Regions from separate parts of the Lacimicrobium alkaliphilum genome, predicted to be linked through region 2. Evidence: predicted binding sites of a transcription regulator. Region 2 holds the regulator's gene; the other holds the start of a gene.
What was found. The regulator LexA, encoded in region 2, represses DNA repair genes until DNA is damaged. The targets are predictions, from matches to a motif close to TACTGTATNNNNATACAGTA.
Positions count from the first base shown of each region.

Region 1: a site for LexA is predicted at 1,569-1,588, ahead of AT746_RS01190 (YebG family protein). Genes of this name have one in related genera too.

Region 1 covers NZ_CP013650.1:235,621-239,046, reverse strand. Annotated here, with positions in the region: gene AT746_RS01195 (hypothetical protein) at 1-1,052, opposite strand, end outside; gene AT746_RS01190 (YebG family protein) at 1,236-1,526, opposite strand; gene AT746_RS01185 (hypothetical protein) at 1,743-1,946, shown strand; gene AT746_RS01180 (sodium-translocating pyrophosphatase) at 2,375-3,426, opposite strand, start outside.
Region 2 covers NZ_CP013650.1:4,193,746-4,197,171, forward strand. Annotated here, with positions in the region: gene coxB (cytochrome c oxidase subunit II) at 1-460, opposite strand, end outside; gene lexA (transcriptional repressor LexA) at 806-1,432, opposite strand; gene plsB (glycerol-3-phosphate 1-O-acyltransferase PlsB) at 1,583-3,426, shown strand, end outside.

The DNA of each region.
Region 1 (3,426 bases), 420 kb from region 2:
TTTTGCTGTAGCAATCCACTGTACTTCGCAAATAGCGTCAGTTGCAAAGCTATATAGCAACGTTCAAAATCATACTCAATAGCATCTAAAACGTTTGGAGCCTGAGACAAATCAGCACCATTTTTTAACATCAATGTCGCTTCAAAGAGAGCTTTATCCTCGATCATTGACAGAGCCTCGTCGAGACGCTGATGATCTAACTCTCCTTCTGTTGCAAAGTTCATTACAGCAATAATGGTATCCTGATTCCAACGCAGACAATGAACCTGCTCACCCGCTCTTTCTCTTACTTGCTTCATCAAAGCATCACTTTTTTCCGACCACTCTTGCCAGGTGCCACCAGTGTCATATTGAGGAAAGTGAAAACTTAACTGAGCCAATTGATTAGCTGAATAGAAGCCTGCACATCTAAAATCTGTCCCGGTATTATAAACCCCCTGATGCCAAAGCACTGCTTGCTCAAAATCAACAGGAATTCCATTCTCTCCGGTAAAATGGCCGCTAGCCAGAATATTCATGCAACCAGCGTGCTGAAGGCCTGCACATTCACGCCAGAACTCATATGCCATATCAGTAGATTCCAGCAAATGCATTGCCATCAATCCGGCCCCATACTGTAGCGAGGACGCCTCTCTGTATGGGATCTGTTGCACCAGAATATTTGTATCCCTTATCGCCATCTCAACCTGAGCAATGTCCACTATTTTGTCGGTGTGAAGCCGGTGAAAATTTAACCACTCGATAGCCTGAATCCGGTTGTATCTGACTAACCTTCCGTCGTCACCATCAAGTTGATAGTTTTCAAGCACCAGGCTCAAAGCGCCCAGGTGTTGCTCCAAAGCAGTAATATCCAACGGTTCAATGTAACTGTCCCCAGTGAGGTTAGTCTCTATGTAAGTCAGTGCTTCATTAGCACGATCAATGTCATCAGCAAATGCTTTAGTGCATAGCAACAAGAGCACAGGTACAAGAAAACAAATAGCTACATTGGACTGGAAAAAAAGGACAGCCACCGGAGGTCGACCACAGGAGTGTTTTTTATTGGAAGGCACAACATTTCCCTGTTATTGATTCTTTCAGAGACTTTAGCACGGCAGGTTTATTCTAAAAAGCAGTGCTTTTATAAAAGACTCCCACTCATCTCCAGAGAGCAGGAACCTTTACCCTGACTACCTCAATGATGACACATAATAGAAACTTTTCGAGTAAGTCTGGCTACAGCAATTCAACTCTGACTAAGCCTGCTTTTTTTCCAGCTTAACGACTTCAGCCTTTTCCTGTTCCAGCAAGCTTTGGGCATCGGTGCCTTTAAACAGTTTTGCTACCTTGTCTTTATTCTGTGACAGCAGGATAGACAACTCTTCGAGCAGGGCATCATCAATATTCAGCCCTTTGGCCTGGATATAATCGGCCAGGTTATCGGCCACATCCAGCATCCTGTCGTATTGATCCGCTTCTTTCTTGTCTGTTGTCACCAGCTTCTCTACCCCTTTGTGTTCAACCACATAGCGTACGATGATCGCCATAACAATCTCCTGTGTTGGAAAGTCATGTCAGCATAACATGATAACTGTATAAATAAACAGTTATTGGCGTGTTTTTATATCCACATACAAGCTACCCTTTAAAGAGGGGCTGTTAACCACCAAGTTAAAAGATACCGCCAGCAACGGGAAAATCTGATCAGCTTTCTTTCGGATCATTTGCTGTTATTGCCATTCTATTGATAGGAGAACGTAAAGATGTCAAATTCATCGAGCAAAATTGAAGGCATTGGCGAAATGTCGGGCCTGAAAACCATTATCGTCAATGGCAATCTGGACAGCCTGAAACAGGCGCTGGGTGATAAAACCCTGAACGAGCTGGAAGTGGGCTACCTGATCGATCTGGCCAAACTGAATAATGAACCTGAGATGGTTAAACTACTTAAGCAGCACGCCGGGTAAAAAGTTATCAAAACCTGAATCTTTGGGAAAGACTAAGAATAACCACAGAGGCACAGAGAACACAGAGGGGTAAAAGGAAACTACAGCATTAAAACCTCTTTGTCTCTGGGGTTACATTTCCTGTTCGTGTTTTTCGTGTGGTTCGTGGTAAAAAGCCTTCGACCACTAAAATCACGAACTAATAACTATCTTTCGCTGAGACGCAAGGAGCTTACAAGGCCAAGTTCTCTGCGTCTTTGCGCCTTTGCGAGATCGAATTTGACCATCTTTGATAAAGGGGTCGAATTCATTCAACAACTATCCTGAAACAGTCCAATAAATTGGACCCTACATGACCACAGAGAACACAGAGGTATCAAGGGTTTAACCCCTTTAACTTCTTTGTGTCCTCCGTGCCTCTGTGGTGAATATTGCTTTTCCTGTGATGATTACAACAGCGGTGCAATCACCAGGCTGACAATGGCCATCACATTGATCAGAATGTTCATGGACGGGCCAGAGGTATCTTTGAAGGGGTCACCTACAGTGTCACCCACCACAGTGGCGGCATGAACATCGGAGCCTTTACCACCAAAGTTACCTTTTTCCACATGCTTCTTGGCATTATCCCAGGCCCCGCCTGAGTTCGCCATCATCAGTGCCAGCAGCACACAGCCGAGCAGGGCGCCACCCAGCATGCCGCCCAGTGCATGGGGGCCAATAATAAAGCCCACCAATGGCGGTACGGCCACCGCCAGTACCCCGGGCAGGATCATTTTCTTCAACGCTGCCTTGGTGGCAATATCCACACAGCGGGCCGTGTCCGGTTCTGCAGTGCCCTCCATCAAACCGGCAATTTCCTTAAACTGACGACGGATTTCCTGAATCATCTCGAAAGCGGCATCGCCCACTGCCGTCATGGTAATAGAGGCGATCAGAAAGGGCAGCACACCACCAATAAACAACCCCGTCAGCACCATAGGATCGCCCAGATGCAGTGTGAAGTTAGGGTATTTCAATGTCATGGTTTCCACAAAAGCGGCGATAATGGCCAGTGCCGCCAGCGCCGCCGCACCAATGGCAAAGCCTTTACCTATGGCCGCAGTGGTATTACCCAGCTCATCCAGCGAATCGGTAATGTCACGGGTTTCTTTACCCAGACCGCCCATTTCTGCGATGCCACCGGCGTTATCTGCCACCGGTCCGTAAGCATCTATAGCCATGGTAATGCCCACCGTGGCCAGCATCCCCACTGCGGCAATACCCACACCATAAAGGCCGGATAAACTTGTGGATATATAGATGATGGCACACAGCGTCAACACCGGGATCACTACCGACTGCATACCTATTGCCAATCCGGTAATCATTACCGTAGCAGGTCCGGTCTCACCGGATTTGGCGATTTTGCGAATCGGTGAACCGGCAGTGTAGTACTCAGTCACCAGACCTATAATAATGCCGCCCACAGCACCGGCAACCACCGACCACCACACATTGG
Region 2 (3,426 bases):
GATAATTCTCGCCTTTATCAAATTTATTGGCGATCTGTTCCTGCTGCGTCGCCATCAGAGAATAGAAGTCGACTTCATGATCCATATACTTGTAATGCCATTTCCATTGAGAGCCGGTCACCAGCACTGTCACATCAGCTTCCGTGGTATCCTCCATGGCAATCAGTGTTTTGGCTGCCGGCACCGCCATACCCACAAGAATCAGGAATGGCACTATAGTCCAGGCCACCTCAACTTTAACGCTCTCGTGAAAGTTGGCAGGTTTGGCACCTTTGGATTTACGATGAAAGATCATCGCATACAACATGGCTCCGAAGACCAGCACGCCGATAATCACACAGATATAAAAAATCGTCATATGCAGGCCATATACCTGCTCGCTGATGTCCGTAACCCCTTGTCTGAGGTTTATATCGGAACGTTCAGCGACAGCGACACTGCTCACTAAAGTCGCACAGATCGCGGTCAAGACACCTTTGCCCACGTGACGTCTCCTCTGTCAGAAATGAACTCAGCCCAACGCAACCTAATGTGGTTGCATCGGGCAGTGACAAAGCACCAAATATAAAAATGATGTCATGTCATTGTTATAATTTTGTTGCGGTGTATAAGAATTACTCAACCAGGGGGGTCGAGTCCAGCCTTTTCTGCACCTGAGTCAATCAACCGCTCAACATTTAGGCGATACAGATGTGTTAGCCCCTGAGGGCTAACTTATTAATTTGCTTAATATTTGATGATAAGACTTGATACAAAGCACTGCATGAAAGGAAACTGCACCAACAAAGGGCTATAAATGCGTGATTTACAACCAGTCGGCGTTGCGGATTATCCCTACCCCAATTCCCTCAATAGTGAAGGGTTGAGAGGCCAAATCAACTTTGATCGGCGCAAAATCCTGATTCTCTGCATGCAGTAAAATTTCGCTGCGACCACGGCGTTCAAGACGCTTGACGGTGACCTCATCGTCCACCCTGGCTACCACTACCTGGCCATTGTGCACATCCAGTGTCTTGTGCACGGCAAGCAAGTCACCATCGAGGATACCGATGTCTTTCATACTCATGCCCTGCACCCGCAACAAATAATCTGCCCTTGGCTTAAACAGCTCTGGCGCTACCTGATAATGGGTTTCAATATTTTCCTGCGCCAGAATCGGCTCACCGGCTGCGACCCGGCCAATCAGAGGCAGACCTTCGTCTGCTATCTGCTCATCCAGGGGCATATTCAGACGGATGCCCCGGGATGTGCCCGGCAATATTTCTATCACACCCTTGCGGGCAAGGGCTTTTAAATGCTCCTCGGCCGCATTGGCAGAGCGAAACCCCAGTGTTCTGGCGATTTCCGCCCGGGTTGGCGGCATCCCGGTATGCACCATGGTGTCTTTAATAAGCTGCAGTACTTCTTCTTGTCTGGGTGTTAATGCGCGCATAAGCCTGTTTTTCCATACAGTTTAACTGTCAGTATATCCAGTTATTTTGTCTGTGCAAGTCTGGTGTATCCCGCCTGGGACAAGTTTTTACCGGCATGCTATGCTTTCGCCAATTTTATGCCCATTGATTTTCCCAGAGGAATTACCCTGATGCACTGGTTGCAAAGGTTACTGCTGACCATGATCAGCCTGCCCACCAGATTGCTGGTATCAACAAAAGTCATTCCAGCCAATCTGTTTGAGGAATTGGGGATCGATCCCCATAAGCCCATCATTTATCTGCTACACACGCACTCGGCCACAGATCTGCTCGCACTGCAACAGGCAAGCAGACAGTCAGGTTTGCCGGATCCGACAGAGGATATTCGACTTGGAGCTGAAACAAGCCCGGCTTGCCTTTATCTCGAACAACCTCAGGGATTAATCAGTCGTCGGGTTCGCAGCACAGATGTGCATCAGCAATTCGAGCGCATACTCGCATTGCAACAGGCCCATGCTGAGATGGATGTGCAGATTCTGCCGGTATCGGTGTTCTGGGGAAGGGCTCCGGAAAAATCCAAGCCGGGCTGGTCAGATTTGCTTGCCGACAGGGCCTCACCAAGCTGGCTACGCAAGTTATTTATTGTGCTGTTTCTCGGCCGCGATAATTTTGTCTGCTTCAGCCGGGCGGTTTCCTCGCAACGAGTGGTACAGGAGACAGGGGGCCCTTCCTCTATAGCGCATAAGCTTATACGGGTAGCAAGGACTCACTTTTACCGAAAAATACAATCCATGACGGGTCCCACCAGTATAGACAAACACCAGTTACGGAATGCAGTGCTGGGAGCCAAAGCTGTCAAACAGGCTATTGCCGAAGAGCAACAGAGTAAAAAACTCTCCCCGCAGCAAGCCAGAGACAGAGCAGCCGGATATTTAAAGGAAATCGCGGCCGATTATCGCGAAGGGATTATTCGCTTTGGTGACAGGCTGCTGACCCGGGTCTGGAATAAGATCTATAACGGTATCGAAGTCAGTCATGCAGCCAAAGTGCGCGAGCTGGCACAAAAAGGCCATGAGATCATTTATGTTCCCTGTCACCGCAGTCATATGGATTATCTTTTGCTGACCTATGTCATTTACCACGAAGGATTGGCCACTCCTCATATCGCCGCAGGCATTAACCTTAACTTCTGGCCTGTAGGAGGCATCTTCAGACGCGGGGGAGCATTTTTCCTGCGCCGCAGCTTTGCCGGTAATAAGCTCTATACCGCCGTATTCAGGGAATATCTTGAACTGCTTTTTGAGCGGGGATATCCGGTGAAATATTATCCTGAGGGGGGGCGCAGCCGCACCGGGCGCCTGTTACCACCCAAAACAGGCATGCTGGCGATGACCCTGCAGGCCATGCTTAAAGGCGTAAAACGCCCGGTCAGTATTGTGCCGGTGTACCTGGGTTATGAGAATGTGATGGAGCTGGGTAGTTATCTGAACGAACTCAAGGGCAAGAAGAAGCAAAAGGAGTCTTTTTTGCAGGTTTTCTCGGCAATTAAGAAACTGAAAAACTATGGTCATGGCTTTTTGAGTTTCGGTGAGCCCATATCCCTGAATCAATATCTGGATAATCAGGTACCCGACTGGCGCAAAGATATGCAGGACATTCAGGATAAAAAACCTTCGTGGCTGACCCCAACCGTCAATCACCTGGCCAATCAGGTGATGTGCCGCATTAATCAGGCGGCTTCGGTGAGCGGGATGTCACTGGTTTCACTGAGTCTGCTGGCGAGCAAAAATCATACGGCTTCAGAGTCTGAACTGACCGCCAATCTCGATCACCTTTTACAACTGCTCAGAGACGCGCCGTTCAGTAAACTCTGCGTCATACCGCAGATCAGCGGTGCCGAAATGTTACAAAACACATTGGCACTGAATAAACTGCAGGTACAGGAGGATAGTTTCGGCCGGATTATTGCACTGGATGAGCGCTCCGCTGTGACCCAGACTTACTATCGCAATAA